Regions from separate parts of the Brevibacillus sp. GCM10020057 genome, predicted to be linked through region 2. Evidence: predicted binding sites of a transcription regulator. Region 2 holds the regulator's gene; each other region holds the start of a gene.
The links. The regulator LexA, encoded in region 2, represses DNA repair genes until DNA is damaged. The targets are predictions, from matches to a motif close to CGAACATATGTTCG.
Positions count from the first base shown of each region.

Region 1 (6,841 bases), on a different contig from region 2:
ATTCTGCCGCGCGTTCAAACATGAGGTTGCGGGCCGCTTCTTTCATTTCTTCTTCCATTCGTGCGATTACCGTCAAGCGGTCTTTCTTCGGCATTTTCCTGAAATCTTCATGCGGCAGGTAGTCCGCCTTTTCCTCGGCCACCTTCGTCGCCTCGATCACGTCGCGGACGGCCTTTTTCACCGTTTGCGGCGTGATGCCATGCTGCTCGTTATAAGCCATCTGGATCGCGCGTCTCCGCTCCGTCTCCTTGATCGCCGCATCCATCGAATCCGTGATTTTGTCGGCGTACATGATGACGCGCCCTTCCGCATTGCGCGCGGCACGGCCGATGGTCTGGATCAGGGAGCGCTCGTTGCGCAGGAAGCCTTCCTTGTCGGCGTCGAGAATCGCTACCAGCGACACTTCCGGCAGGTCCAGACCTTCCCGCAGCAGGTTGATTCCGATCAGGACATCAAATTCGCCAAGGCGCAAGGAGCGCAAAATTTGCATCCGTTCGATCGTCTTGATGTCGGAGTGGAGATAGCGGACTTTGATGCCCACTTCTTTCAGGTAATCCGTCAAATCCTCCGCCATTTTTTTCGTCAAGGTCGTGACCAGGACCCGCTCGTCTTTGGCAATGGTCGCCTGGATCTCGCCGATGAGGTCGTCGATCTGCCCTTTGATCGGGCGCACCGAGATTGTCGGATCGACCAGACCCGTCGGACGAATGACTTGCTGTACCAGTTCCGGACAGTGCTCCAGCTCGTACGGACCAGGTGTAGCAGAGATGTAGATAGCCTGCTTGACCTTCGCCTCGAACTCCTCAAACTTCAGCGGACGGTTGTCCTTGGCAGACGGCAGGCGGAAACCGTGCTCAACCAGGACGTCCTTGCGCGCGCGGTCGCCGTTGTACATCGCCCGCACCTGCGGCAAGGTCATGTGTGACTCATCCATCAGAACGAGAAAATCATCAGGAAAATAGTCGAGCAAAGTGTATGGGGCATGCCCGGCCGGCAATCCCGTCAGGTGGCGGGAGTAGTTTTCGATCCCGGAACAAAAGCCCATTTCCAGCATCATTTCGATATCGTAGCGCGTACGCTGCTCCAGCCGCTGCGCTTCAAGCAACTTGCCCGCTTCGCGCAGCTCGGCCAGACGCTCCGTCAGCTCCGCCTCGATGCTCTGCACGGCGAGCTTCATTTTTTCTTCCCGCGTCACGTAGTGGGATGCCGGAAAGATCGCCACATGGTCGCGTTGACCGAGAATTTCTCCTGTCAACACGTCGATCGCTGTGATCCGGTCGATCTCGTCTCCGAAAAACTCCACGCGAATCGCCTGCTCGCTCTGCGAGGCAGGGAAGATTTCGACCACGTCCCCGCGTACCCGGAAGGTCCCGCGCGTGAAATTGATGTCGTTGCGAGTGTACTGTATGTCTACCAGCCGGTGCAAAACCTCGTCCCGGCTCTTTTCCATGCCGACGCGCAGCGACAGCAGCATCTCCCGGTACTCCTCGGGAGAACCCAAACCGTAAATGCACGACACCGATGCGACGATGATGACATCCCGCCGCTCGAACAAGGCGCTGGTCGCCGAGTGGCGCAGCTTGTCGATCTCTTCGTTGATGCTGGAGTCTTTTTCAATAAACGTATCCGATTGGGGAATGTATGCTTCCGGTTGATAGTAATCGTAGTAGCTGACGAAATATTCTACGGCATTGTTCGGAAAAAAATCCTTGAATTCCGCGCACAGCTGGGCGGCCAGCGTCTTGTTGTGCGCCATGACCAATGTCGGCTTGTTCACTTGAGCGATCACCTGGGCAGCCGTATAGGTCTTTCCCGTTCCCGTCGCCCCCAGGAGGGTCTGGTGCCTTTTGCCAGCCTTTACCCCTGCCACCAGCTCTGCGATGGCAGTCGGCTGGTCGCCGGACGGCTGATACTCCGATACCAATTCAAAACGCTCCATTCCCTCGTTCATCTCCTCATCGCGTAAAAGGTTTCTTCTTCCATTATAACACAATGCGTGCAAGATTAAGCCGAAATTCTCGAACAAATGTTTGTCTTCATCCTGCATCCCCTTTTTCCGATACTGATAGTGGAACGTGGAACGACATACCCGCACGTAAGAACCCGCACAGTAAGGGGAGGACCAACATGTCTGATAACAATACGGTAAGCAGCAGCTCGATGGTGCCGGCCTACCTAAGCTATAAAGGGAAAAAGGAATTTTCCACCGAGCTGGACAACGATGCGTTCATGAAACTCCTGCTGGAGCAACTGAAAAACCAGGACCCGATGTCGCCGATGGATAACTCCCAGTTTATTCAACAGACGAGCATGATGACAATGGTCGAGAAAATGACCAAAATGGCCACCCTGATGGAGCAATCCAACAACAGCATGCTCACGCTGGAAAAATACGAAGCGCTGGTGGGCCGCACTGCCAAGTACGATCTGACGACTGCCGATGAAGTCACCGGCGAGACGTCTACGGAATCCAAGGAAGGCGTCATCCAGGCCGTCTATATGGACAACGGCAAAATTTACTTCCGCATGGCGGGCGAGACGAATCCGGTTCCCCTCGCTGACGTAAAAGGTCTGGAGTCGCAGGGCATGACCGGAAACGCGCTGGACAGCAGCCTGAAGTACATGCAAATGATCGGAAACCAAATCTCCTACAAAACGACTACACAAGTCGATCAAGACGGCAATCCCGCCACAACGGATGACATCACTTCCGTCGATGAAGTCAAAAATGCGGTCATTACCGGCTTCTCCATGAAGGACGGAACCGCCACCTTCCAGCTGGACAACGGCGCGAGCGTGAAGCTGGACGAAATCGTCGGCATGAGCGTCAAGCCGGAAAACCAGGCGATGACAAACTCGCTGCAATACGCCCAGATGATCGGCTATACCATTACCTACAACGCCTCCCGTACGAACACGGACGGCAGCACTTCCACTGACAGTTTGTCTGGTGTCATCCAGGCGGTCAGCATGAAAAACGGCACGGTCGAATTCGTTCTGGAAGACGGCCAAAGAGTATCGCTTGGTCAAATCACCGGCTTCGCGGCCAAAGCGTAGAACATTTACGTACCGGATCAAAAAATCCGCACTCTTCCCGTCCGAAGAATGCGGATTTTTTCGTGTCGCGCTTTCGCTTGCACGCTTAACTATTGTTCGTCCGTCAGCACTTTTCCGGTCACCGCGTCTACGCGCACGGTCAGGTCTACCTTCGGCTCCCCGCCGCAGAAGCAATGCGCTTTCGACTGGCGGAAAGAAAGATCGTAGGCCAGCTTCCAGGTGACTGCCTGGGTCTGCGGATCGGTCTGGGAAAAATACGTCAGCTCCAAAGGATACGTCTTCAGGATTGCAGCGACTGCCTCCTGTTCGGACAGGGCTGAGGTTCGCGCTGGCGCGATCCAATCTGCCGGACGCCGGATCTGGATGTCTTTTACATTGCCGCTGGCCGCATCCAGCAAGATCGTGTACATTCCTTGCTCACTCGTTTGTCCCTCTTGATAAACAGGCAAGCCATTGACCAGCGGATCAGCGGTAATCAACGTCAGATTCTCATTACCTGCATCGCGCATTTGCAGCTGCGTCGTCCCCGAAGGCAACAGACGCTTCAGAATCGCTTCGGCAGTCTTCCAGTCCCGCTGCTTATCCGGCTTCCCGCTGCCATCTGCTGCGGTGCTCATGGCAAGCCGGAGAAGCTGGCCGGTTTTTCCGTCTGTCTCCAGCAGGATGTGCAGACGCTCCTTGGCGGCAACCCCCTCTGGAAATTGGCCCATCTGGTACTGCTTATCCTCAGCCGCTGTCCCCTCGCTGAAATGACCCCAGATAAAGAAGCGCCGTTCCTCCCCGTTGTCGTAGGCGGCTGTAAATGAAGAAAGCGGCAGCTTCCCTGGCTCTACGTGCGCCAGTTTTCGCACCAGGTCCTGCGCCTGCACCTCCGTCGTCGCCACCCACTTCTCGCCCGTCCCGTTCACGGCGATCGTCTGCACCGGCTGTTTTCCGGAGGACGCAAGCTCTGCCAGCCGTTTTCCGCTGAAGGCATCCAGCGCGCTGCCTGTATGCGCTCCTCTGACAACCCCGTCCTTCACAACGTAGGTGAGCTGCGCCTGCACCCGCTCCGCCTGGCTATATTCGCCGGGGAGCAAGTACACCAGCTCCAGCGGGCGGCTCTCCGCGTATTTGGCAGCGGCTTGCTGGGCAGTCAGCGCCTTCTGTAGCGAAGGCAGAGAAGACGAGTCAACGGGTTCGTACGGCTTGCCGGCAAAGGTGTCAAAAGCGACGAGCCTGCCTGTGCCGTCAAAGGTAACCAGCACATCGTAAGTATCTTCAAACGCCACGTTGTTCCACGTTTTGACCAGCCTGACGGTCGTCTGTGACTGCTCACGGGTAATCGTCCGCGGCTGATACACGCCCCCTGCCGGCTTCAGGTCCGCCACAAACGCAGCGGCTCTGTCTTTCCATTGCTGATCCGTCCACGCGACCGGTTTTTCGGCCGCTTTTGGCGCAAGCGTCAGCTTCAGCAAATCGCCCGTCCCCGAGAAAATCGCCCTGTCCGTCGCCTTCTCCTTTTCTGCAGCGGACGAAGCAAAAGTCACGCTGACACCGCTCACGCCCGGGCCGTCGACCTCACCGTCGTAGACGACATAGCGGCTGGTCAGCTCGGGAATTAGCCCAACCAGCTTCTGTACACCTTTGGAAACCGGAGCGGGAACGGGTGCGGCGGCAACCTGTTCCGCTGCTCGCGCTTCATGCGATACCGTCATCGGGCTGTACAGGCTGACTGCAGTCAATATTCCGGCCAGCGCGTACCATGCAGGCTTGCGTATCATTCTCACAGTGGATGTTCACTCCCTCTTTTTTCCTCTAACCTTGAGACGCACCACGTTTTGTTTTGTTTCTGCACGGGCGGAAAAATTCGCAAAAAATTTTTGATCGCCGCTTCCCTCATGCTGTGGCAGACGCGAATCTGCACAAGGAAAACGGGAGGGTCCCGCGCGTCCCCCGGCGCACGTTCTCCCTCCCGATCGTTCTAGGCTCCGATATGCAGTTTTTCCAGACGCTGCCTGATCAGTTCCACGACACTGGATCGCATCAGATCGACGTAGACGCGGGTATTCGCATCCGGCACCACGATGATACCGAGCTGGTGATGATTGCCGGCATACACCGCGCATTGCACGAATTTCAGCTCCCCGCCATGGGTGAGCACCTCCATCTTGCAAAAGGCCGAGTTCGCCTGCAGGGCGGGATACAGATCTTCCTTGTTGCGGACGTTGATTCCGTTCACCTTTACGATAATCTCGCCCGGCACAATCCCGATTTCCTCGGCGCGCGTCCCCGGGATGACACCCATGACCTTGACGCCCTGCGGCGACTGGATAAAGTACGGGGGCTGCCTCTGCTCCTGCATCCGGCTCAGGAAGAACAGGCCTTCATGCCCCGCGAGCGCAAACAGCCCCGTCACAAGCAACAGGGCGGGCACCCAGACCGTCAGTACGGTCAACGCCAGCAAAACAAGCGAGTAAAGCGCCAGCTGTTTCGCAATCCGCGAAGACTTCCGCCTTGGCGTCATCGACTGGGTCATGTCCGAAAAGCCCGTGACCGTCGGCAGAAACATCAAGCCAAAGGAAGTTGCTTCCGGCCAGAAGAGCGGCCAGCCCGGATAGAGCGCTCCGCTGACAGCGCCGTTGTCCATCTGGACGAACAGGACGAGCGGCGTCAGCCAGAAGGAATGCAGCAGATACGCGCCGACGATGCGGCCGCGCTTGCCTTCGACGAACAGCGGGGAAGCGTCCCTCCCCCCGTTCCAGCGAATGAGCATGGCCTCCATCAGGTGCATGATCGCCACCAATGCCAGAAGCGGCAGTGGTTTGGCTTGTCCGAACAGCTCCCACAGCGGCCCGATTACGGGAGCCTGGTTCCACGCGGGCAGCAGCTGGGCGATGCCGCTTACCAGCGTCAGCACCCCTGCTGCGTAGGCAAAGCAGAGAAAGCGCAAACGGATCAACGCCATGACGACCGCCAATCCCCATAATAACCATAGATCCTGTACTTGTACGACAATTCCCAAAGCCCCTGCGAGCAGGGAGATCAGCACGCCTGCTGCGATGCCCATTCCTGCGGAGCGTATCGTCTGAAGCAGCGGCGACTGGATGCGCACAGCGAACAATTGCCGCTCCAGATTCATTTGCCGCCGATAGTGCAGATAAATGAAGAAAAGGAAGAGATAAAGGAGCGGATTGAAAAAAATCGCCGCCAGCCCGTACGCAATGGAGAGCAAGTCTGCCTGTATCGCCAATTGCTTCACCTCGAATGGTTAAAGAACCCTTTATTAATAAGCACATATGCTTTTTGCGAGTGCAAAAGAAAAACCACGGCATGCCATTTGCCGTGGTTACCATTTCTACGAATATCAGGGATTTCCCTGCCTCCGCCGGATGGATTATTTTGGGGGAGCGACGACCTCAAGTGCTTTTTGCAGCTGCAGATCGTTTTCCGGTTTGCGCATCGTCTCGCGCAGGCTGTCTTCCAGCAAGGTGCGTGTCGCAGCATCGACCTTCCCTGTCACAGGCAGCTTGTGCGCTGTCTGGAACTGCTTGACCGCCTGCTCCGTCCCGGCGTCAAAATACCCGTCATCCCGGCCCGGGGGCAAATTCAAGCCCGTCAGGATCAGCTGCAAGTTTTTCACATCGTTGCCGGCCATGTCGCGGGCTAGAACCTTGTCAGCCGGAAGCTGCGTCGCATTGAAGTAGGCTGGCTGGCTGACTTTGATGTCCGGCTCGATCCCTTTTTGGTGAATCCATTCGCCTTTTGGCGTGAGCCATTTCGCAATCGTCAGTTTCAGCTGGCT
Region 1 covers NZ_JBHUJW010000018.1:19,734-26,574, forward strand. Annotated here, with positions in the region: gene uvrB (excinuclease ABC subunit UvrB) at 1-1,939, opposite strand, end outside; gene ACFSO0_RS05125 (flagellar hook assembly protein FlgD) at 2,128-3,057, shown strand; gene ACFSO0_RS05130 (hypothetical protein) at 3,147-4,820, opposite strand; gene ACFSO0_RS05135 (PDZ domain-containing protein) at 5,021-6,289, opposite strand; gene ACFSO0_RS05140 (S41 family peptidase) at 6,434-6,841, opposite strand, start outside.
Region 1: a site for LexA is predicted at 2,020-2,033, ahead of uvrB (excinuclease ABC subunit UvrB). Genes of this name have one in related genera too.

Region 2 (6,841 bases):
CCGCTGTACGGCGTAAATGGTTCCGGTATGCACGCTCACCAATCTCTCTTCCGCGGCGATGTCAACGCATTCTACGATGAGTCTGACGAGCTCGGTTTGAGCGAAACAGCGAAGCATTACCTGGCAGGGATCTTGCTGCACGCACGCGGTTTTGCAGCGATCACCAACCCGCTGGTAAACTCCTACAAACGTCTGGTTCCTGGTTACGAAGCTCCTTGCTACGTGGCTTGGTCTGCGAAAAACCGTTCTCCGTTGATCCGCATCCCGGCTTCCCGCGGCCTGGGCACTCGTATCGAAGTGCGCAACCCGGACCCGGCTGCAAACCCGTACCTGGCTCTGGCTGTCATGCTCAAAGCAGGTCTCGACGGCATCAAAAACAAGCTGCAGGCTCCTCCGGCAGTGGACCGCAATATCTATGTGATGAACGAGCAAGACCGCGAAGCAAACGGCATCGACAGCCTGCCAGCTACGCTGAAAGAAGCGATCGAGTGCCTGAAAGCAGACCCGGTCATCTGCGAAGCCCTGGGCGAGCACGCACTGGTGCACTTCATCGAAGCAAAAGAAATCGAGTGGGATATGTTCCGCACACGCGTCCACGATTGGGAGCGCGAGCAGTACATGAACACTTACTAAAAAGCGTTGACCCCTTGTGCCGTCTGGTGCGAGGGGTTTTTTCGCTTTTGTGGGTGAAGTCAAAAAAGTATCGGTCGTTTTGGCGGCACCCACAAATTCAATCGAATATCTTATTGCATATGTGCTTCATGTGATCGCTTCCTATTTTCTTGGTGATGTGGTCGTAAACTTCTGAGATATTCACAATACAAATACCCCGGGATTAACCCGGGGACGGTCGAACATTTCCATCGCATTGACTCGTTGCATTTCGTTTAGTCGTTGCAGGTATACTTAAATTCAGGGCCTGTTTGAATAAAGTAACCACTTCTCACTTGCCCTGCCCAGTTCTGCAATGCTTCCTTCCACTGGACGCTGTCAAAGAACTCATCCACTGTTACCCCGGAAGAAGAGAACCATATGAGCGGAGTAAAAGGAGCAAGTGGCCCCACATCACCCCAAATCCCTCCTGCTGAAATGGTATCTTGCTTAACCAGAAGCAATGGAAGTCCGTATTGGTATGCCATTGCAGGTTCAATCTGCAAGAAAGGGGAATAAGGTTCGCCTTGAGCAGTTGACCTTGTTGGCTTCAGTAGAGCCGCTGCCGTACCGTAACTGGAGTTGATCATCGTGCGGATATTTTCCAGGGTAGTATTCGGGTACTGGTCGGTATTCGGGATCGTTCTGGGAAACAGAAGTACCTTCTTGATTTCCTTGAACATTCGGATGATAAATTGTTGCTCCTGAGAGAACGGGGGCTGCGGCGGTCCGAGAGTAAACAGGTTCTGATGGCTGAAAAAAACCGGGATTCGGAAAAAAGCGCTTGCGGCATCATTTAGATCGGTCATATCTGCGTAGGCTTGTTTATACTGCTCGTTGGACGAAGTTTCCTTTGCGGGAATGTCAAGATGTTTCTCCTTCGCTTTTTCTTTACTCAACTTGAATCACCTCCACGCGATAACATATTCTGATAGAGCGATGAAAGATTGGACAAAAATACGCGTAAGAAAAAAATGGTTACTACTCTATGAGGGATGAGTCATTCGCGTAAGTAAAAACGGTTGGAAACTGGATGATGACAGAGTGCGACGGTATACACTTTCTACATCCCGAAACTGTGGCAACGGGTTCTGCAAAGTCCGTTTGTGGGGATGTCTCGATTGCAGATGAAGCTGCAACGAAACCGAGCGTCACACGTATACCTTACAAAGAGGAGGGGTGGCTGTGGAAATCTTGTTGTGGGTTCTTGTCGCGGCACTGTTCGTGCTAAGCATCGCAGGCATTTTTCTCCCGGTGTTGCCGGATACGATATTGTTGTGGGGAGGATTTTTGCTCTACCAGTTTTTCATCGCGGAACCGGGGTCCGAGCTGCCTGCGTCGTTTTGGTGGGGAATGGCGGCCATGAGCGTGCTTTTATACGGGGCGGACTTGCTTACGAACATGTATTTCGTCAAGAGATACGGCGGCTCGAAATGGTCTTCGCTGGCGGCAGTTCTCGGTATTCTGATAGGGATTTTTGCTTTCCCGCCGCTGGGCATGATCATTTTGCCCTTCGTCTTCGTCGTCCTGGTTGAGTTGTTCGTGCAACAGCAGCCGCTGGAGCGGGCGATCAAGGCGGGCTTCGGCTCGCTGGTCGGGTTTTTTGGCAGCGCCGTGGTCAAAGTGGTGCTGCAGGTGACGATGATCATCTGGTTCTTCCTGGCGATGTAAGGACAGCCGGAAGTTTGCGGCTGTGTCGGCGATGGCAGGAAGTCGCGCGGCGGCTGGTCAAAACGCCAACGGACTTTGTGACAGGTCGTGGACCTAGATAAAAGTGACGGCGTTTGCATAATTGACGGAAATAACAAAATCGCCACGTCTATTTCAAAGAAAAAAGGACAGCCTCAGCTGCCCTTTTTCCTTTTTATGCGATTAGTGGATGAGGCGGTAGACGCCGATGACTTTGCCCAGAACGGTGACAGAGTCCAGAATGATCGGCTCCATCGTCGCGTTTTCCGGCTGCAGGCGGAAGTGGTTTTTCTCTTTGAAGAAGCGCTTGACTGTAGCTTCGTCTTCATCTGTCATGGCGACGACGATATCCCCGTTGTTAGCAACGTTCTGCTGGCGCACGATCACGTAATCACCGTCGAGGATGCCAGCTTCGATCATGCTGTTTCCGGAGACGCGGAGCATGTACACCTTGTCCGAGGTAACAATATTTTCCGGAAGCGGGAAGTACTCTTCTACATCTTCAATCGCGGTGATCGGTTGTCCGGCTGTGACTTTCCCGATGACGGGCACGCGAACCACGGAATCTTCAAAATCATCCTGGAAGCGGTCATCCTCGGACAACAGCTCGATTGCGCGAGGTTTGGTAGGGTCGCGGCGGATCAAGCCTTTCTTTTCCAGGCGAGCCAAGTGTCCGTGGACGGTAGAGCTGGATGCAAGTCCGACAGCCTCTCCGATCTCCCGTACGGAAGGCGGATATCCTTTGTCGCGCACTTCTTTCCGGATGAAATCAATGATAGCCTGCTGTCGATTTGATAGTTTTGACATAGAAGACACCTCGGTTTTCTCGAACATGTTTTCCTATATTATACCATGGGAGCTTGCGTTCGACAAACATAAGTTCGATTATTTGTTGACATGAACATACGTTCTCCTTTATGATGGAAACAAGAAAACAGAACGTACGTTTGCAGGAGGGATTCATGTGTCTGTCATGACTGTACATAACCGCTTTGAGAAACAGGAAGTCGAGAAAAAGCCGCTTCGCCGCGCAAGATTGGGGATCACTCGAGGTCATGCGATTTTGTTCCTCGCCACCTTCGCTCTCTTTTTTTACTTGCTGACCGAACTGGTGTTTGCTTCTGGCACTGAAGAGGCATTGCCGGTAAAAGAGGTTACGGTGCGGGCAGGAGACAGCCTGTGGAGGCTGGCGACCCGTTATCAGGAAGAGGCGCACATGGATGTGGCTGAGCTTGTGACGGCGATCCGGGAGGCGAACGAGCTGGAGAGCGTGATCATTTATCCCGGGCAGAACCTGAAGATTCCGCTTGCAGCCGCTGCCGAGTGAGGGGCGGGTGTCCGATCTGCTTGCGTCGTGTACATGTTGTGGTATAATGGAGCGGCATTACTTACAGGTGGGGAGGAACCGGTCGTGGTATCTGATGCAGAAATCAAGCGGATTAATGAATTGGCGAAAAAATCCAAGGAATCCGGGTTGACCGATGAAGAAAGGTTCGAACAAAAGCAGCTTCGCCAAAAGTATATCGACGCCGTAAAGATGTCGCTGAAGGCGAATCTGGATTCGATCCGCTATGTGGAAGACCTTGAAGAAAATGACCGAAAACAGTAAGATATCATGTGTTGATAACAAAGACATCCTTGCTTGACGCCGGGATGTCTTTTTATTCCGAAATCGGGGAGCGGGTTTGAGTTACATGTTGCTTGGCTGTCAGTGGAGCCAGCCGTTTGATAGCGAGGAACGAGGGGAGGGACGGGTATGAGTACCCAGCATCGGGATTACGAACAGGAACAGAAGAAGCTCGATGAAACGATCGCGATCATCGACAGGGAAATCGCGCAATTGCGCGAGGATATTCGGGAAGCGACGGACGATTACGTAAAGCAGGTCGTGAATTCCAAAAAGGCAAAAGACTTGCGATACCTGGAAGATCAGGGGCGCGAGAAGCCTTACTTTGGCAGGGTTGATTTTCTGAAAGACGAAGTATACGAACTCGATCAGGTGTACATAGGCAAACGGGGGATTGTGCGCAGTGACACGTTTGACTCGGTCGTCGTGGACTGGAGGGCGCCAATTGCCAGTCTGTATTACTCCGGGGAAAGTAAGGATGCTTTTTACCGGATGGGACGAGAAATTGTGCGTGGGGAAGTTACCTTGAAGCGCAATTTTGCCATCGAAAACGGGAAAATCACAGGGATCTACGACGGAGCGGTAAAAGAAACGATTCATCGGGAAATGAGCGATCCCGACGATTTCTTGCAGGAAGGCTTCATCGACGAGTTTCTCGCGGCCAATCTCAATCAGACCAATGACAGCCGTCTGAAAGATATCGTGGCGACGATCCAGTCGGAGCAAAACGACATTATCCGGGCAGAAAAAGAACGCCCCATCGTCGTCCAGGGGGTAGCAGGCAGCGGAAAAACGACCATTGCGCTGCACAGGCTGTCGTATTTGATCTACAACTATCAGGATACGATGATGTCGAAAAAGTTCATGGTGTTTGCACCTAACCGGATGTTCCTTACGTACATCTCGGACGTCTTGCCGGAATTGGGCGTGGATGATGTCCAGCAATCGACCTTCGTAGATTGGGCTGCACGCCTCGTCAAGCCGCTTTTGCCCAAGGGCTGGAGAATCCTTAGCCCGGACAAACCGCTTTCGCTGTTTTTTGAAGACGGACAGGACGTGCGGGAGCAGGAGCTTGCGCGCAACAGGCTGTGCTTCAAAGGCTCGCTTGCGTGCAAGGATGCGCTGGAGCAGTACATCCGCTTCGTCATCGAGACGAGGATTCCGTTCAAAAAGCTGAGCTTTCAATACAGCAAAACCAAGCAAGTCTTTACGATCAGCGGCGATTTCATCCGCCAGAGCTTTCTGCAGCAATTTGCCAACCTGCCGTACCAACGCAGGCTGGATGCGCTGCGCAAGCATCTCAAGCAGGAAATGAACAAGCAGATGTTCGCGCATTTGCGAGAGATGAAGATTGATTTGGACAAACAGGGTCTGGCCAGGTTTGAAAAGATGCTGGAGCAAATTCTCGACCAGTACATGTCTTCCTTTCCACAGCTCGATGTGTTTGCTGCCTACAAGGAATTGATGACGGAGGAGAGCCTGCTGCGGCAACTGGTCTCTCACGAAGTCGACGATGCAGTCTTGCGTGATGTCTGCCAATCTTCCCGCGCCCTGTTTGCCGAGGAGCGGCTGGAGACCGAGGATATTGCTCCTTTGCTCTACTTGCAGCACATTGTCGAAGGGATGAGCAAAGCGGAGCACTTCGACCATACCGTGATCGACGAGGCGCAAGACTTGAGCGCGCTGGAAATCGCAGTCGTTGCATTGGCGACGAAAAATCAGTCGCTGACGATCGTCGGGGATATTGCCCAAGGGATTCATTCGTACCGCGGCATTCACGCCTGGGAGGAGCTGACTGCGGGCGTTTTTCAAACGATGCGGCCTGCCTATTACACTTTGTCGCAAAGCTATCGTTCGACCATTGAGATCATGCGCTGCGCCAATGAAGTGCTGCGGCAAATCGAGCTTCCCGAGACGGTGCTTGCGAAGCCGGTCCTGCGTCACGGAGAAAAGCCTGTCATGGTCATCGCTGAAACTCGCACCGAGCTGTGGCAGGACGTGGCCGAACGCGTCGCTTCGTTCCAGGCAAGCGGCTTCCAGACGATTGCGATCGTCACCAAGACAATTGGGGCGAGCAAAAAAGCATTCAAAGGGTTGCAGGACAAAGTCGCTGAGCTTACACTCCTTAGCAGCAAAGACAGCCAGTTTCCAGGCGGCGTCACCGTCATGCCGGCTTTTTTGACCAAAGGGCTGCAATTTGATGTGGTCATTTTAATCGACGTTGAATTGTACTCGGACTCCGAACGGGATGCCAAGCTGCTTTATGTGGCGATGACACGCCCTGTGCACCGGCTGGTCATGACGCATATCGAGGGCAGCGTGCCGGCGCTATTGCAAGAGCTGCCTGACGAACTATATACCCGGGCGTAAGTCCTTTCTAAAAGCAAACCCCCTGCCAATCTGGCAAGGGGCTTCTTCCTTTTTAGTGGTCGCCGGTATTTCCTTTGGAAGGATTGGTGATGACAAAGCCCTCTTCCGGCAAGTACAGGTAATCGAGGATAATCCCGTCCAACAATGGTTCATTCTTCTTCACAATGACGTCAATCTCTTTGTCTGTGGAGATGACTTCGTCTTCTGCGGTAGGTTTGTCCAGCGCGAGACCGTAATGCGCATGGTCGCCGTGAGCATGTGTGATGTAGACGCGAAGCTTCAACTCTTTGTCTTCTTCTTGCTCCATGATCGTTTTCAATTGTTTCGCTGCATTGCGCGTGATTTTCACGTTCATTGGACAGGTCTCCTAACATTTGTGTATGTACCTCCTCCATATTAGCAAAGAGGTAATTCCGGTTGCAATGTGGAAAGTGTACAGATCCGTGACAATGAAGGGAAGAGAAACCGTGAAAACGATTGATTTGCGCAGCGACACCGTTACCA
Region 2 covers NZ_JBHUJW010000043.1:459,498-466,338, forward strand. Annotated here, with positions in the region: gene glnA (type I glutamate--ammonia ligase) at 1-633, shown strand, start outside; gene ACFSO0_RS15895 (hypothetical protein) at 888-1,550, opposite strand; gene ACFSO0_RS15900 (DUF456 domain-containing protein) at 1,837-2,322, shown strand; gene lexA (transcriptional repressor LexA) at 2,524-3,147, opposite strand; gene yneA (cell division suppressor protein YneA) at 3,314-3,667, shown strand; gene ACFSO0_RS15915 (DUF896 domain-containing protein) at 3,752-3,949, shown strand; gene ACFSO0_RS15920 (HelD family protein) at 4,097-6,337, shown strand; gene ACFSO0_RS15925 (HesB/IscA family protein) at 6,390-6,692, opposite strand; gene ltaE (low-specificity L-threonine aldolase) at 6,805-6,841, shown strand, end outside.

Region 3 (6,841 bases), on a different contig from region 2:
CCAGAGCAGCGGCAGCGAGAGCAGCATGGAGACCCAGAACTTCTCGGTCTGCCGCTTGATCTCCATTTGCCGCCGGTCTACCTGCTGCCCAGACCGTTCCCCTTCCTTGGGCTCCGCTCGATAGCCCAGCTTTTCGACCTGGCGTACGAGATCGGCCACGCCGACCTGGCCGGCGTCGTATTCCACAACCGCCGTCTCCAGCGCCAGATTGACGTTTGCCTTCAACACGCCAGGCAGTTTGTTCAGCCCTTTTTCGATCCGGGTCGCACAGGCGGCGCACGTCATGCCGCCAATCGCCAACTCCGCCTTTTCCGCACCCACCCCGTAGCCGAGCGACTCGATCTTGCTGCGGATGAGATCCAAATTCGTCACCGCCGGATCGTATACGACCGTCGATTTTTCCAGGGTCAGGTTGACGTTGGCAGACTCCACGCCCTCCAGCTTTTTCAACCCTTTTTCGATTCGCAGTGCACACGCCGCACACGTCATCCCCGTTATGGGAACTGTCGCTTCCGCTGTCTTGGCACTCATCGTTATTCCTCCGTTACCAAATACCCTCATGGGGTATATTTTATGGTAGTGTTCCCCTGATGCAATATCCTTATCACATCTTCACTATAATATACCCCCACAGGGTATATCAAGGGGTATTTTCAAAAAAAATAGCCAGCCTGTCCTGCCTGGGCTGACCCGCAAAAACGCAAAGAAAGCCCCCGAATGTAAAGGGACTTTCTTGTGCGAGTTGCGCAATGGCACTTTAGTTTGCCCGGTTGACTGCCTGCTGGTACGCCGCCGCGATTTTGGCTGCCACTTCGGCATTGTGCTTCACCAGCGCGATGTTGGTTTGCAGGCTCTTGCCGCCCGTCAGCTGTTTCACCTTGTCGAGCAAAAACGGCGTCACCTTTTTGCCCGTGATGTTGTTGTCTTTGGCTTCCTGTAATGCCTGCAGGATGACAGCCTCGATCTGCTGATGGTCCAGCGCATCTGCTTCCGGCACCGGGTTGGCGATGATCATACCGCCGTCGAGCCCCAGCTTCCATTTCGTATCCATCAAGGTGCCCACTTCTTCCGGCGTATCGAGGCGGAAGTCTACGCCATAGCCGCTCTCGCGGGCAAAGAAGGACGGAAACTCGGAGGTGCGATAGCCGACGACCGGCACGCCGTGCGTCTCCAGGTATTCCAGCGTGCGGCCAATGTCGAGGATCGATTTGGCTCCGGCGCACACGACCGCTACGTTCGTCTTGGCCAGCTCGGTCAAGTCTGCCGATACGTCCCACGTGATTTCTCCTTCGCGATGCACGCCGCCGATCCCGCCTGTCGCAAACATGCGGATGCCGGCAAGCTGCGCCGCGATCATCGTAGCTGCTACTGTCGTCGCCCCGATTTTTCCGCTCGCGAGGATGTACGGGAAGTCGCGGCGGCTTACTTTTTCTACGCTCTTGTTGGTCGCAAATTCCTCCAGCTCGCTCTCGGACAGGCCGATCTTGATTTTGCCGTTCATGATCCCGATGGTCGCAGGCACAGCGCCGTTGTCACGGATGATCTGCTCGACTTCCTTGGCCATCTCGATGTTTTGCGGGTAAGGCATGCCGTGCGAAATAATGGTCGTCTCCAGTGCCACCACGGGCAGGTTGTTTTCCAGCGCGTGACGGACTTCCTCTGTAAAGGTCAAATATTGTTTCATCGCTTATCGCTCCTTTTTGTAGTGATTCACAATCTCCATGAGCTGCTCCGGCTTCAGCAGCGGCGATACGGACTGCTCGGTCTGCAGCGTCAGCGCGGACGCAGCCAGCCCCAGACGGCACGCATCCGCGAATGACTCGCCGCTCACGACCCCGTACAGCAATCCCGAAGCAAACGCATCTCCTGCTCCCGTCACATCCACCACATCGGTCGGATAGGGAGCGAAATGCTCGGAGACGCCCTCGGTCTGATAGTAAATGCCCTGCTCGCCCATGGTCACAACGACGTGCTTCACGCCCCGCTCCCTGATTTTGCGGCACGCCTTTACGCAGTCTTCCGGCGACTGGATGCTCATGCCTGCGAGCAGCTCGGCTTCCTCCCGGTTGGGCAAAATGGCTTCGACTCCGTCCAATCGCTGCGGCAGCTTTTTCGCCTTGGCAGAGGATACCGGGTCCACGAACAGCGGAATGTTTTCTTCCCGGCAGCGTCCGATGATGTAGGCGAGGCAGTCGGCCGGTACGTTCGTATCCAGGAAAACCGCCTGGGCCGAGGCGATATGCGACCACTTTTCCGCGTACATTTCCGGCGTCAGCGCATCGTAAATGTCCATGTTCGCCAGCGAGACGATCATTTCCCCGTCGATGTCCAGAAGCGCGGTATAGGTGCCAGTCCGCTGGGTAGGCAGCCGCCAGACCTGGCTGATATCGACGCCGTGCTTGCGGGTCTCCTGGAGAATCCACTCCCCTTCCTTGTCTTCCCCGATGCAGGTAAACAATGACGTCTTGCAGCCGAGCCGGCCCAGATTCTCGGCGATGTTGCGCGCGACCCCGCCGCATGACTCCACGATCGTGACGGGATTGGAAGAATGCAGCCGCACCTTCTGCTTCCCTCTTGCTTTGCGGTCGAGATTGGCGCCGCCGATACAGGCGATCGTGCCCTCGTCGCGCAGGATGTACGCCCGTCCCTTGATCTCGCCGCGCTTGGTCAACTGGGCGATATATCCGGCAACCGCAGAGCGGGAGATGCCCATCAGGTCCGCCAGTTCTTGCTGGCTGATAAAAGGATTGCGGCGGATGTACTGCAAAATCTGCATTTCTTTGTCCACGGTTATCCTCCTCCCTCGCGAAATCGCAATCACAGCTTCGCTCTCAAACAAAAGTTTATCAAACAAACAAAAGTTTAGCAACCTCGTGTTCAGCGGTATTCAAGCCAAAAGCAGGCACCAAAGCAGCCGCTTTCCAGCGGTCGGCGCACGGAGATTGCGCTGCCCCAACAAAAAAAGCCCGGATTTCTCCAGGCTACATTTGTTGCTCGATGACGGCTTCTTTCGCAGTTTCCTTCGCGGCCGCCTGCCCTTTTGCCTCTTCCTTTTTCGCCAGTGCAAACACAGTCCCGATAATGCAAAGCGCACCGAGCCATTCGCATAAGCCGAAGGGGACGTGCAGCCAGACGACCGTGGCGACGACGGCGGAGAGCGGTTCGGCGCTGGCGAGCAGGCTCGTTTCCGCCGGCCGGATAAAACGCAGACTGTCTACGTACAAATAAAAGGCGATGAGCGTTCCGAACAGGACGAGGAACGCCACGCCCAGCAGCGATGTCGGCTGCCAGTCGATAGCAACGGTCTGCCAGGGACGAGTCAGGATGCACAGGCCGATGCCGCCGATCAGCATCGCCCAGCCCAGCACGACCGTCGATCCCCAGCGCTGCAGCAGCGATTGAGGGTACAAGGTGTAAAAGGCGAGCGCCAGCGCAGAGGCCAATCCCCACAGAACCGCCCCCGGCGCAATCGAGAGCTGGTCCGGCCTGCCGTTTGTAATCAGCAGAAAAGTTCCGACCAGCGCCAGCACGATTGCCAAAGTCTGCGCCTTGCTGGGCAACTGGCGGTGGCGGACGACGAGATACGCCGTCAAGAAGACCGGCCCCAAATATTGCAGCAAGGTCGCCGTTGCTGCGTTCCCTGCTTCAATAGAAGCAAAGTATGTATACTGCACGCCCAATAGTCCCAAAATTCCAAACAGCAACAGCCTGCCCAGGCCTTTTCCCGGGCGGACGATCAGCCACACATGGCTGCGGTTTTTCCCGCAGAGCGACAATGCCAGCAGCAGCCCTCCGGACAGGAGCAGCCGCACCGTCACCAGCCATTCTGTCGTAAACGAATGATGCTGCAGCAAAGACTGTGCGACCGTCCCGGACACTCCCCACAAGACAGACGCGACGAGCACCATAGCAAATCCGCGTGCGCGCGATGACACTTCCATGCCTTCTCTCCCCTGCTCTCCAGTTCATTTTTCTGTAGTATACACCGGGAGACGGCATCGGACGAGCCAAAAATCGCGGGCGCACCATGTTCTGCCATCAAGGTTTCACAATTTGACAAGCCTGCCGTGCTTCCTGTATCATTTCCTCAAATTAAAGATATTAAAAATTCCCGATACATGCCGGGAAAGGAGGAACATGATGTCGAAGCAGACGGCTCGTGACGATTCCCTCGATTTATTGGTGGTGCTTTCCCGTTCGTACAACTGGGTCACGGCCCACATCAACCGCGACATTCGCCAGCATGGCCTCAACCCTACCGAGTTTGGCGTACTCGAACTTCTTTATCATAAAGGACCGCAGCCCTTGCAGCAGATTGGCGAAAAAATCCTGATCTCCAGCGGAAACATTACCTACGTGGTGGACAAACTAGAGAAGAAGCAGTTGCTGATTCGCAAGCCCTGTCTGGAGGACCGCCGCGTCATTTACGCGGAGCTGACGGAAAAGGGCGAGAAGTTTTTGGCGGCCATCTTTCCTTCGCACAAACAAGTGATCGAAAAGGCGGTCTGCGGACTTACGCCAGAGGAACAGCGCCAGGCTACCCAATTGCTGAAAAAACTGGGCCGAGCCGCGCAGGAAAGCTTCTAGCCGGGTCCATGCGCATTGCACCCAAAAAACCGCTTGACAAAGAGCGGTTCAAGTAATAATCTTAAAATCAAGATTTACACTTTTTAAGTTAGCGACTTACATTATGAAAGGGGAATAATCCTTCCATGAGCAAAGTATTATTAATCAAGGCAAATGATCGACCAGTAGAACAAGCCGTGAGTGTGAAGCTGTACGAAGCATTCGCGAAATCTTATAAAGAGACCCATGCAAACGATGAAGTCATCGAGCTGGACCTGTTCGCCGAGAACCTGCCTTACTACGGAAATGACCTGCTGACTGCCATGTACAAAGCAGGCAACGGCATCGAGCTGAGTGCCGAAGAGCAAAAAGGCGCCGCTCTGGTCAACAAATATCTGGATCAGTTTGCTGCAGCAGATAAAGTCGTGTTCGCCTTCCCGATGTGGAACTTCACCGTACCGGCTGTCCTGCACACATACATGGACTACCTGTCCCAGGCAGGCAAAACTTTCAAATACACCGCTGAAGGTCCTGTAGGTCTGATGGGCGGCAAAAAAGTGGCTCTGCTCAGCGCACGCGGCGGCGTATACTCCGAAGGCCCGATGGCAGCCATCGAAATGGCGAACAAATACGTTCGCACACTGCTGGGCTTCTGGGGCATCTCCGACATCACGGAAGTTATTGTAGAAGGCCACAACCAATTCCCTGACAAAGCGCAAGCGCTCATCCAGGAAGGCATTGCGAAAGCGGCGAAACTGGCAGAAACATTCTAAGCCTTTTCTCATGTGAAAAGAAAGCCTCGGCCGAGGCTTTCTTGCGTCACATTATCTCAAATTAAAAATACTATAATTAAAAATAAATCAAGGAGTGATGAAAACATGATGGATCTCGGTTTGCTCTTGATTCGGTTGGTGATCGGTTTGACGTTTGCTGCTCACGGCACGCAGAAGCTGTTCGGCTGGTTTGGCGGCTACGGCCTGAAAGGAACAGGCGGTTGGCTGGAGTCCATCGGCGTCAAGCCGGGTGTCCTGATGGCGCTATTGGCCGGTCTGGGTGAGCTTGTCGGCGGATTGCTGTTTGCCGCAGGTGTAGGCACATGGATCGGTGCCATTCTGATCGCACTCACCATGCTCGTCGCCATCGTGAAGGTGCACGGTCCAAACGGCTACTGGGCTACACAAAACGGCTACGAATACAACCTCGCCCTGATTGCCGTTGCCATTGGCGTCGCCCTGATCGGCCCTGGTGCTTACGTACTGTTTTAATCGCGGAACGCTCCGGAAATCATCTTCTATATCTTCCATAGAAAGGGCTGCCCGAAGCACATGCCAGCTTCACGGCAGCCATTTCTTACGCCTTTGCCTCCATCAAAAAAACGGATAAAAACTTTCTGACGCTGATGCGACACTTGGTCGTCTTTTCCCCGGCCTCCAGCTCCTGCATGCGCTGCCGCACCTCATGAAAGTCAAACAGCCGCGGCGCGAAATGCTCGAAGGTGGGATTGGAGAAGTCTGTCAAGCCGAGCGAGGACAAATGCGTGAACGCCTGCAAAACCATGCGGCGTATGCGCTGCTCCATCGCTCGCACCTCTTTGCCGAGTGAGTGCTCGTCCAGATTGCCGTGCAGCTTGTGCAGCACTTGCGTATACAGTTCCTTTAGCTGCATGTCGCGCAGTCGATCGCCCCGGCGTGGGTCCTGCACGAGCCAGTTTATAATCATGAGCAGGTCGGACGCCCCCGCCTCGCTGGCAATTCCGAGCTGCAAGAGCAGCTGCCGCGCCTTTTGCTCCAGGCCGCTCTGTGCGTAGCGGCCGCTTCCCGCCGAAGCTGCGTTTTTTGTTTCCGGATCGGCGGTGTCCTTTCCTTTCACGTCCAGTATTTGCAGCGATTGGCGGATCGATTGCAGCGAGGCTTCCAGCTTGAGGTAGTCAGCCACCCGCCGCAGCACCGAAATAACCTCCAGGCGGTTGATCGGCTTGTGGATGAACGTATCGATTCCTTGCAAATACGCCTCCCCGATCATCTCCTTGTTTTCCACCTGGGATACCATAATGAACCGTCCCGTGAACCCTTCCGCTCGCAGCTTCCTGATCGTCTGAATGCCGTCCAGTCCTGGCATCAACAGGTCAATCAATACAACGTCCACGCCGTACAGCTGATCGATGGACACACTAATGCCATCACTGGCTTGATCGACGACCTCTCCAAGTCCGCTGTCCATAATGATGCGCTCCAGCATCCTGCGGACGACAGCATCATCTTCAATGAGAAAAAAC
Region 3 covers NZ_JBHUJW010000021.1:16,568-23,408, reverse strand. Annotated here, with positions in the region: gene ACFSO0_RS06025 (heavy metal translocating P-type ATPase) at 1-531, opposite strand, end outside; gene ACFSO0_RS06020 (pseudouridine-5'-phosphate glycosidase) at 758-1,684, opposite strand; gene ACFSO0_RS06015 (carbohydrate kinase) at 1,688-2,788, opposite strand; gene ACFSO0_RS06010 (DMT family transporter) at 2,982-3,941, opposite strand; gene ACFSO0_RS06005 (MarR family winged helix-turn-helix transcriptional regulator) at 4,141-4,587, shown strand; gene ACFSO0_RS06000 (FMN-dependent NADH-azoreductase) at 4,713-5,339, shown strand; gene ACFSO0_RS05995 (DoxX family protein) at 5,445-5,831, shown strand; gene ACFSO0_RS05990 (response regulator) at 5,917-6,841, opposite strand, start outside.
Region 3: a site for LexA is predicted at 2,852-2,865, ahead of ACFSO0_RS06015 (carbohydrate kinase). Genes of this name have one in related genera too.